One region of the Caballeronia sp. TF1N1 genome, then DNA from elsewhere that is predicted to be linked to it. Evidence: predicted binding sites of a transcription regulator. Region 1 holds the regulator's gene; the other holds the start of a gene.
What was found. The regulator FliA, encoded in region 1, starts transcription of late flagellar genes. The targets are predictions, from matches to a motif close to CTAAAGTTTNNNNNNNNNNNGCCGNTA.
Positions count from the first base shown of each region.

Region 1 (4,420 bases):
CGTGATGCGCTTCGGCGCCAGCAAGGTCGCGCTCCTGACGACGGACAGCTACCGGATCGGCGCGCATGAACAACTGCGCATCTTCGGCAAGATTCTCGGCGTGTCGGTGCACGCGGTAAAGGACGGCGCTGACCTGCAACTCGCGCTCTCCGAACTGCGCAACAAACATATCGTGCTGATCGACACGATCGGCATGAGCCAGCGCGATCGCACGGTCTCCGACCAGATCGCGATGCTGTGCGGCACGGGTCAGCCGGTGCAACGCTTGTTGCTGCTGAACGCCACGAGCCACGGCGACACGCTCAACGAAGTCGTGCAGGCCTACAAGAGTGCGCCGGACCAGCCGCCGCTCGCGGGCTGCATTCTGACCAAGCTCGACGAGGCGACCAACCTCGGCAGCGTGCTCGATACGGTCATCCGCTACAAGCTGCCGGTGCATTACGTATCGACCGGTCAGAAGGTGCCGGAGAACTTGTACGTCGCAACCAAGCGTTTCCTCATCAAGAGCGCGTTCTGCATTCCGCGCGATGGCTCGCCTTTCGTGCCGCAAGACGACGATGTGCCGGCGCTTCTGTCCGCACTGTCCGCACGCGCCACGACCGAACTGCATGGAGTCCATTTTGGATAAGTTCGTGCTCGATCAGGCTGAAGGCCTGAGAAGGCTGCTGACGCGCGCCAGTTCTCGCGTGGTGGCTGTAGTGGGCGGACCGGCGGGCATCGGTTGCACGTCGGCGGTAGTGAACCTCGGCGCGGCGTTGTCCGTGCATGGCAAGGATGTGCTCGTCATCGACGAGCGGCATAACGCGGGCTCGGTCAGCCGCATGGCGGGTGTGGATGGCGCGGGCGCGCTCTCGGCGGTGATGTCCGGCCGTCGCGAACTGCAGGATGTCGCGGTGCGCACGCCGATGGGTTTTTCGCTGATCGCCGCACCGCGCGATGAACGTATCAGCCACGATGCGGCGCAAGCACGCGCGCTGCTCGACGGCCCCGCGGATATCGTGCTGATCGATGCGCAACTCGATCGTAATGGCGCGCTCTCGTCGCTCGCGGCGCAGGCGCATGACTTTCTGATAGTGACGCGGGTAGCCGCGTCGGCGATCACCGAGGCGTATGCGTGCATGAAGCGCTTGCACTACGCCCACGCGATCGGCCAGTTCCGCGTGCTGATGAATCACGTGCAGGACGCAGCCGATGCAGCGGTCGCGTTCGACAACCTCTCGGGTGTCGCGAGCCGTTATCTGGCCGTTTCGCTCGTGCAGGCAGGGTATGTGTCCGAGGATGCGCGCGTCGCTCGGGCGAGGGAGCTCTCTCGGTGTGCGGTGGAAGCGTTTCCGGCTACGGCCGCGGCGCGCGACTACCGCTACATCGCAGCCGAGCTGCTGCACTGGCCGATGCGTCCCGCGCCGTTTTCGCGCGGCGACGAAGCGAGCCAGTACGACGCGCACATTCCGGTTGGCGAGTCTGGTGAAAGCGGACGGAAAGCGGCGCACCGAGCGGCGGCGTTTTCCGATCATGCAATGAGCAGCACGGCGTCGATGTGATATTGAAAGGTGAACAGGATGTATAACGCCCAAGGCAAACTCTCGCAGTCCGACGTGCTTACGAAATATGCGCCGCTCGTTCGCCGCCTCGGACTCCAGCTCGTCGCCAAAATGCCGGCGAGCGTCGATCTCGACGATCTGATCCAGGCCGGCATGATTGGCCTCCTCGATGCGGCTAGCCGCTACAAGGAAGATCAGGGCGCCCAGTTCGAAACCTACGCAAGTCAGCGTATTCGCGGCGCCATGCTCGACGAGTTGCGCGCCAACGACTGGTTGCCACGCAGCATGCGCAAGACATCGCGCGAAGTGGAGTCGGCGGTACACAAGGTGGAACAGAACCTTGGCCGTTCGGCCAGCGAGACCGAAGTCGCCGAGCACATGAAGATGCCGCTCGACGAGTATCAGTCGATGCTGCAGGACTTGCACGGCAGCCAGTTGATCTATTACGAAGACTTCGACCGCTCGGCGGACGACGAGCCGTTCCTCGACCGTTACTGCGTCGATCGTTCGGACCCGCTGTCGGCGCTTCTGGACGACAGTCTGCGCGGCGCGCTGATCGAAGCCATCGACAAGTTGCCGGAGCGCGAGAAGCTGCTCATGAGCTTGTACTACGAGAAGGGCCTCAACCTGCGCGAAATCGGCGCGGTGATGGAAGTGAGCGAGTCGCGCGTGTGCCAGTTGCATAGCCAGGCCGTGGCGCGTTTGCGTGCGAAGCTGCGGGAACAGTCGTGGACTAGCGTCGAGGCTTGAGTTCCGAGTTGTAGAGGCGCGCGAAGCCCCGAACCGGGGCCGCGCGCTTTTTGCTTTTGCCTTTGCAAAGGCGCTCGAATGCGCGCGGATGGGCTCAATGCATCTCGAAGTCGCGCGCCTCGGCGAACACCGTCTTGCCTTCGCCGAGACTCTTTGCGCGATACATCGCGCGATCGGCGGCTCTCAGCACGGCGGTGATATCGGCGTCATGCGCTTCTGCCGCGCTCGACAGCAAGCAGGCGCCGATACTCGCCGATACGCTCACTGGCCGCTCCTGCACCAGCGTGAGGTCGGCGAGCGCCGAATGGATGCCATCGGTGAGCGTGAGCACCGCGCTGCGATCGCGCATGTTGCGCGCGAGCACGACGAACTCGTCGCCGCCCAGCCGCGCGATGGTGTCGGTCTTGCGCATGCGCCGTGCAAGCAATTGCGCGAACGACTGCAACAGCACGTCGCCGACCGCGTGACCGTAGGTATCGTTCACGCCCTTGAAGCCGTCGAGATCGATCAGTAGCAGTGCGCTGGTATTCGCGTCGGCGGCTTCGGGCGCGGACATCGCGCGATTCACGGTTTGTTCGAGCGCGTAACGGTTATAGAGGCCCGTGAGCGGGTCCGTCGATGCCTGCCGCGCCAGCACGCGATTCGCGCTGCCAAGCCTGTCGACCAGCACGCTCAGATACACCGACGCGCCCAGCACGCTCAGCGCGAGCCCGAGCGCGGCGGCGCGGTTTGCCACCCACCACGGTTGCCACAACGCCAGCGCGACGATCGCGACGAGCGCCATCGCGCACGAAATGGCGAGCGTGCGCTTGCCGTAGCGGCATCCCGAGCCGATCAGAAACCAGAACACCACCCACAGCAGCGGCAAGGCGAGCGTGCCGCAGAGAAAGAGCATGGCGCCGAGCAACGCCTGATCGAGGATAGTGGTGATGACGAGCCGGACGTTGGACAGCGCCATCATCCGGCTGACGAGCAATAGTGTGATTGCACCGTAGGACACGTAGAGCGCGATCAACCGCGTGATCAGCGACGCGTTGGCCGAAGGGTGCCGCCACGCATACACCGCATAAGCCAGCAGAACTGCCGCTCCCATCCCGATACGCAGCATGGCTTGCTCGCGTTCGGGATTCCGGTTGCCGGACCATGCGAAGGCATAGGCCCGGCGTGCCGGTTGATGCGCCTGCTCCATACCGAACCCCTGGTGGTGATTTCTTGCTGTTATGGTCTTTTGCGCGTGTCTTTGCTGTCGCGCTTCTGTCTTATTGCGGCCCCGTCGCGATGTTCGTCTTCGACGACTGGTATTTTGCAACGTTTTGCCAAGCTGCTGTGAATCGTGTAAGAACGCATCTCGGACAGATGATTAACGGCGTTTTCTGCGGATGCTTCAGTGCTATGAGCGACGACTTTTCTCTCGCTGGCGAATGGCTGGCGGTCTGTAATGGCGATGACGTGCCGGCGGGTTCGACGCGAGCGTTCATCGTCGCGGATGAGCGCATCGTCGTCTGGCGCGATGCCGAAGGCGTGGCGCATGTCTGGCGTGACTACTGTCCGCATCGCGGCGCGCAACTGTCGCTGGGCACGGTGACGAACGATCAGCTCGCGTGTCCGTATCACGGCTGGCGCTACGACACGCTTGGTCAGTGCGTGCTGATTCCGTCGAATCCGTCGCTTCGGCCTTCGAAACGCGCGTGCGCCACCGCGTTCGTCGCCGAGGAGAAATACGGCGTCGTGTGGATGTGCTTCGGCGAGCCCGCGCACGCGCTCGATTTCTTTCCCGAAGCCGCCATTCCGGGCGGACGGCGCATCAACCTTGCGCCGCAGACGGTGAAGTCATCCGCGCCGCGTGTCGTCGAAAACTTCCTGGACATGGCGCACTTTTCGTTCGTGCACGTGGGCATTCTCGGCGAGGATGCGCATACCGAAGTGCCGGACTATGAAGTCGTGGAAAGCGCCGACGGACTCGAAGCGCGCCAGTGCCGTTTCTGGCAGCCGGCGGGTTTGCCGGGGCAGGGCGGCGCGATGATGGATTACGTTTATCGCGTGAAGCGGCCGCTGGTTGCGAGTCTCACGAAGATGGCGTCGGGGGCAATGGGCGCACTGCATATCATGCTGGTGGCGTCGCCCGTGAC
Region 1 is NZ_CP084626.1:2,852,868-2,857,287, reverse strand. It holds gene flhF (flagellar biosynthesis protein FlhF) at 1-628, shown strand, start outside; gene LDZ28_RS13420 (MinD/ParA family protein) at 621-1,541, shown strand; gene LDZ28_RS13415 (RNA polymerase sigma factor FliA) at 1,560-2,291, shown strand; gene LDZ28_RS13410 (diguanylate cyclase) at 2,386-3,480, opposite strand; gene LDZ28_RS13405 (aromatic ring-hydroxylating dioxygenase subunit alpha) at 3,684-4,420, shown strand, end outside.

Region 2 (4,420 bases), 760 kb from region 1:
TTTTTGCGCCTCTTCCCGTGCTGACGCTCCCTGAAGAAACCGCCACCGCCGACGCAGCCGAAGCCCAGGTCGCCGCCTATCTCGCCAAGCTCAACGAGGCGCAGCGCCACGCCGTCGAATTCGGCGTCGATGAACCCAACCGCTGCGGCGGACCGCTTCTCGTCATCGCGGGCGCGGGGTCTGGCAAGACCAACACGCTGGCGCACCGCGTCGCGCATCTGCTGGTGAAAGGCGCCGACCCGCATCGCATCCTTTTGCTTACTTTCTCGCGCCGCGCCGCTGTCGAGATGACGCGTCGCGTCACGCGCATCGCCATGAACGCGCTTGGCACCAAGGCGGCCATCGCGCAAGGTCTCACGTGGTCAGGCACGTTCCATAGCGTTGGCGCGCGTTTGCTGCGCGATTACGCCGATCTCGTCGGACTCGCGCCGTCGTTCACCATCAACGACCGCGAAGACTCCGCCGATCTCATGAACCTCGTGCGCCACGAGCTCGGGTTATCGTCGAAAGAGAAGCGCTTTCCCGCCAAGTCCACGTGCTTCAGCATTTATTCGCGCGTGGTCAACACGGGCGCCTCGCTTGCCGCCGTGCTGGATCAGTCGTATCCGTGGTGCCGCGAGTGGGAGGCGGACTTGAAGCGTCTCTTCGCCGCCTACGTCGCGGCCAAACAGACGCAAAGCGTGCTCGATTACGACGACCTCTTGCTTTACTGGTCGCATCTCGCGGCTGAGCCGACTATCGCCGCCGATCTGTCGAGCCGCTTCGATCACGTGCTCGTCGACGAATATCAGGACACCAACCGCCTTCAGGCCACCATTCTTCTGGCGATGAAACCGGACGGCCGCGGCCTCACCGTCGTCGGCGACGATGCGCAGTCCATCTACTCGTTTCGCGGCGCGACGGTGCGCAATATCCTCGATTTTCCGCGGCACTTCGACCCGCCCGCCGCGACCGTCACGCTCGATCGCAACTATCGTTCGACGCAGCCCATTCTCGAAGCGTCCAACGCGGTGATCGGCATGGCCACCGAGCGCTATACGAAGAACCTCTGGACCGACAAGGCATCGGCGCAAAAACCGCGCGTGGTGAGTGTCGCCGATGAAGCCGATCAGGCGCGCTATATCGTCGAGCAAGTGCTGGAGGCGCGCGAGGGCGGCATGAAGCTCAAGTCGCAGGCCGTGCTGTTTCGCGCGGCGCATCACAGCGCGACGCTCGAAATCGAACTCACGCGCAAGAACATTCCGTTCGTGAAATTCGGCGGGCTCAAGTTTCTCGACTCCGTGCACGTCAAGGACGTGCTCGCCGTATTGCGCTGGGCGGAAAATCCGCGCGATCGTGTCGCCGGCTTTCGCGTGGCGCAATTGCTGCCGGGCGTCGGGCCGGCCATCGCCGGGCGGCTGCTGGACAGCGTGGCGCAAGCCGAACGTTCATCGAATGCGATTGCCGCCTTCCATGCGCCCGCCCGCGCCAGCGAAGACTGGCCGCGTTTCGTCGGCCTGATGGCGAAGCTCTGCGGCCGCGAGAGCGGCTGGCCGGCGGAGTTCGAAATGATCCGCCGATGGTACGAGCCGCATCTCGAACGCAATCACGAAGACGCGGCCATTCGTATTGGCGACGTATTGCAGATGGAGAGCATCGCGTCGACCTATCCCACGCGCGAGCGCTTTCTCACCGAACTCACGCTCGATCCGCCCGATGCGACCAGCGACGAGTCCGGCGTGCCTCTCATCGACGAAGATTATTTGATTCTCTCGACAATCCATTCGGCGAAGGGGCAGGAATGGCGCAACGTTTTCGTGCTGAACGGCGTGGACGGCTGCATTCCATCCGATCTGGGCACGGGTAGCGACGAGGAAATCGACGAAGAGCGGCGGCTGCTTTATGTAGCGATGACGCGCGCGAAGGAAGATCTGCATATCGTCACGCCGCAGCGCTTTTACGTGCACAACCAGACGCATCTGGGCGACCGGCACGTGTGGGCGCAACGCACGCGCTTTATTCCGCAGCATCTGATGCAGAATTTCGAAGCCACCGCGTGGCCGCCGGTTCCGGTCGCCGCCGCGCCGACGGCGGCGGGACTCGCGGCCGCGGCTAAGGCGAAGATCGATATCGCGGCGCGCTTGAAGGGGATGTGGGATTAGCGGTAAGCGGCGCCCGGTCCACGCCTAACGCTGCGCCCGCGAAGTCTTCGGCACGCGCGGCGCCGGCGCAAAGATGCTCCGCAGCCATGCGGCAAACCGCGTGAACCCATCATAAGGTTCATCGACAAACAACTCCGGCCGCAGCGAGCGAATGTATTCGAGTACCTGCTGCGCTTCCTGTTTCTGAATCGACCCATAAAAAATGCCGAGCCGCAGCAGACAGCGCAATTCACCGAGCTTCTCGCGCGCATTCGAGCCAACGCTGTTTTCCACCGCGATCTTCGTCTCATAGGTGCGCTGACGCAGCGAATCGGCGAGGCGCCACGCGGGCGTCTGCATCTTCTCCTCGACTTCGCGGATATCCATGGCGGCCGACTTGATCTGCGAGGCGAGCACATCGACTTGCGAAGCATCGCCCTTCGCCTCGGTGACGATGGCCGTCGCCCATTCGCGCGATGCCTTCACGAGATCCTCGGCGTTCCAGTCCGAGCGGATCGCGAACGCGAAACCGTGTTCGGCCGCCTGTCGGATCAAAATCTCGACGACATCCGGAAATTCCTTGTCGAGCGCGCGCTTGGCCCACGCGTACTGGCCTTGCGACAGCATGCGCTGCACCGCCTGCTCGGTCAGCGGCGTCGGATTGTCGAGCAGCTTGGCGCGCAGAAAGTCCTCGAACGTCGGCGTGACGAACTGCGGGTCGAGCTTGAGCGACAGGCGCATGAACGCCTCATAGTCGCGATGCAATGAAGCGATGGTCTCGTCGCGAAACGATAGGGTTATTTGACGCATGTTGGTTCCCGGTTCCGCGCTCGGATGGCCCGATGGCGGGAAATGCCTTTGGCGTCCGCTTCGACGGCGGAGTCCATTCGTTTCTGATAACGGCGTTACAGCCGGGAACTTGAGGGTGCTCTGAAAGCCGTTGCGCGAAGAAGCCTTTAACGCAAGACGACGAACTGCCAAACGAAGAAAACCGCGAGCGACACCCCGATGGTAAGCAAGGGCCGCCTGGTCCACGCGCACACGGCCACCGCAACCACGGCGGCCATGAGTTGCGGGTTGCGCCACGTGATTTCCGCGCCGTTGCCATGCGGCGAGACGGTCATCGGCACGATGATCGCGGTCAGCACCGTCACCGGCACGAAGCCGAGCGCCGTGCGCACGATGGGCGGAAACGGCAGCCGCTCGCCCAGCACGAAGACGGCCGCGCGGATCAGATACGTGACGAGCGCCATGCCGAGAATCAGCAGCACATAGTTCGATGTGGTCATCGTGCGCGCTCCTTGCGGTCGTCGCCGTTCGATTCACGCTTGCGTCGTTCCATCAGCGTGATCGCCATGCCGACTCCGATTCCCACCAGCACCGCCGCAAGCAAGCCGAGCTTGTATGGCCAGTCCTGCCACGCGAACGACAGCACGCCCGATGCAATCGCCGCCGCGACGAAGCGCACGGCCACCAGTTGCGGCACGATGATGGCGATGAACGTCGCGACCATCGCGAAGTCCAGCCCGAGCGACTTGAGCCCTGGGAATGCGGCGCCGAAGAGCAAGCCGACGAGCGTCCACAGCTGCCAGTTCAGATACATCGAGAGGCCGGAGCCGAAGAAGTAGTGCGGGCCGATTTCGCCCGGCGCGCGCTTCTGGTAATGCGCGTAAGCGACGGCGAACACTTCGTCGGTGAGCAGACCCGACAGCGCCCAGCGCCAGCGCGCGGGCAGATGCGCGACATAAGGCGCGAGCGTCGCCGAATAAAGGACGTGCCGCAAGTTGATGACGAAGGTCGTGGCCCAGATCACGATGAAGCTCGCGTGTCCCGCGATCATGCCGATGGCGATGAACTGCGCCGAGCCCGCGAACACCGCGAGCGACATCAACTGGCCGTGCCAGAGCGTGAGCGGGCTCGCCGTGACGAGCGTGCCGAAGATGACGCCGAAGGGCGCGGCGCCGACCATCATTGGAATGGTGTCGCGCGCGCCGGCGGCGAATTCCCGCAGCGCGGGGCTGGATACTGCTTTCAAATCGTGCCTCCGTTATAAGCCAATATGAGCGCTTGGGCATTCATATCGGTCGCCGGGAGGATAAGGCATGCAGTACGCATCGGGCTTGTACGATCGTGCGGCGCTCGTGGCTCGCGTGACGGTTTCAACCAGCCTGCCGGCAAGTCGTACAGTTTACAACTTCATTGTGGGCGCGGCGGGGCGCGCGCATCGCTTCACTTCCTTCACTTCACGGGAATGATCGTGCCTTCGGGAACCGGCACCGCCGTCACGCTGTTCTTCGGGC
Region 2 is NZ_CP084626.1:2,092,729-2,097,148, reverse strand. It holds gene LDZ28_RS09740 (ATP-dependent helicase) at 1-2,141, shown strand, start outside; gene LDZ28_RS09735 (DUF4088 family protein) at 2,166-2,930, opposite strand; gene LDZ28_RS09730 (AzlD domain-containing protein) at 3,077-3,409, opposite strand; gene LDZ28_RS09725 (AzlC family ABC transporter permease) at 3,406-4,092, opposite strand; gene LDZ28_RS09720 (CreA family protein) at 4,359-4,420, opposite strand, start outside.
Region 2: LDZ28_RS09735 (DUF4088 family protein) is a predicted target of FliA. The motif match lies at 3,018-3,044, and genes of this name have one in related genera.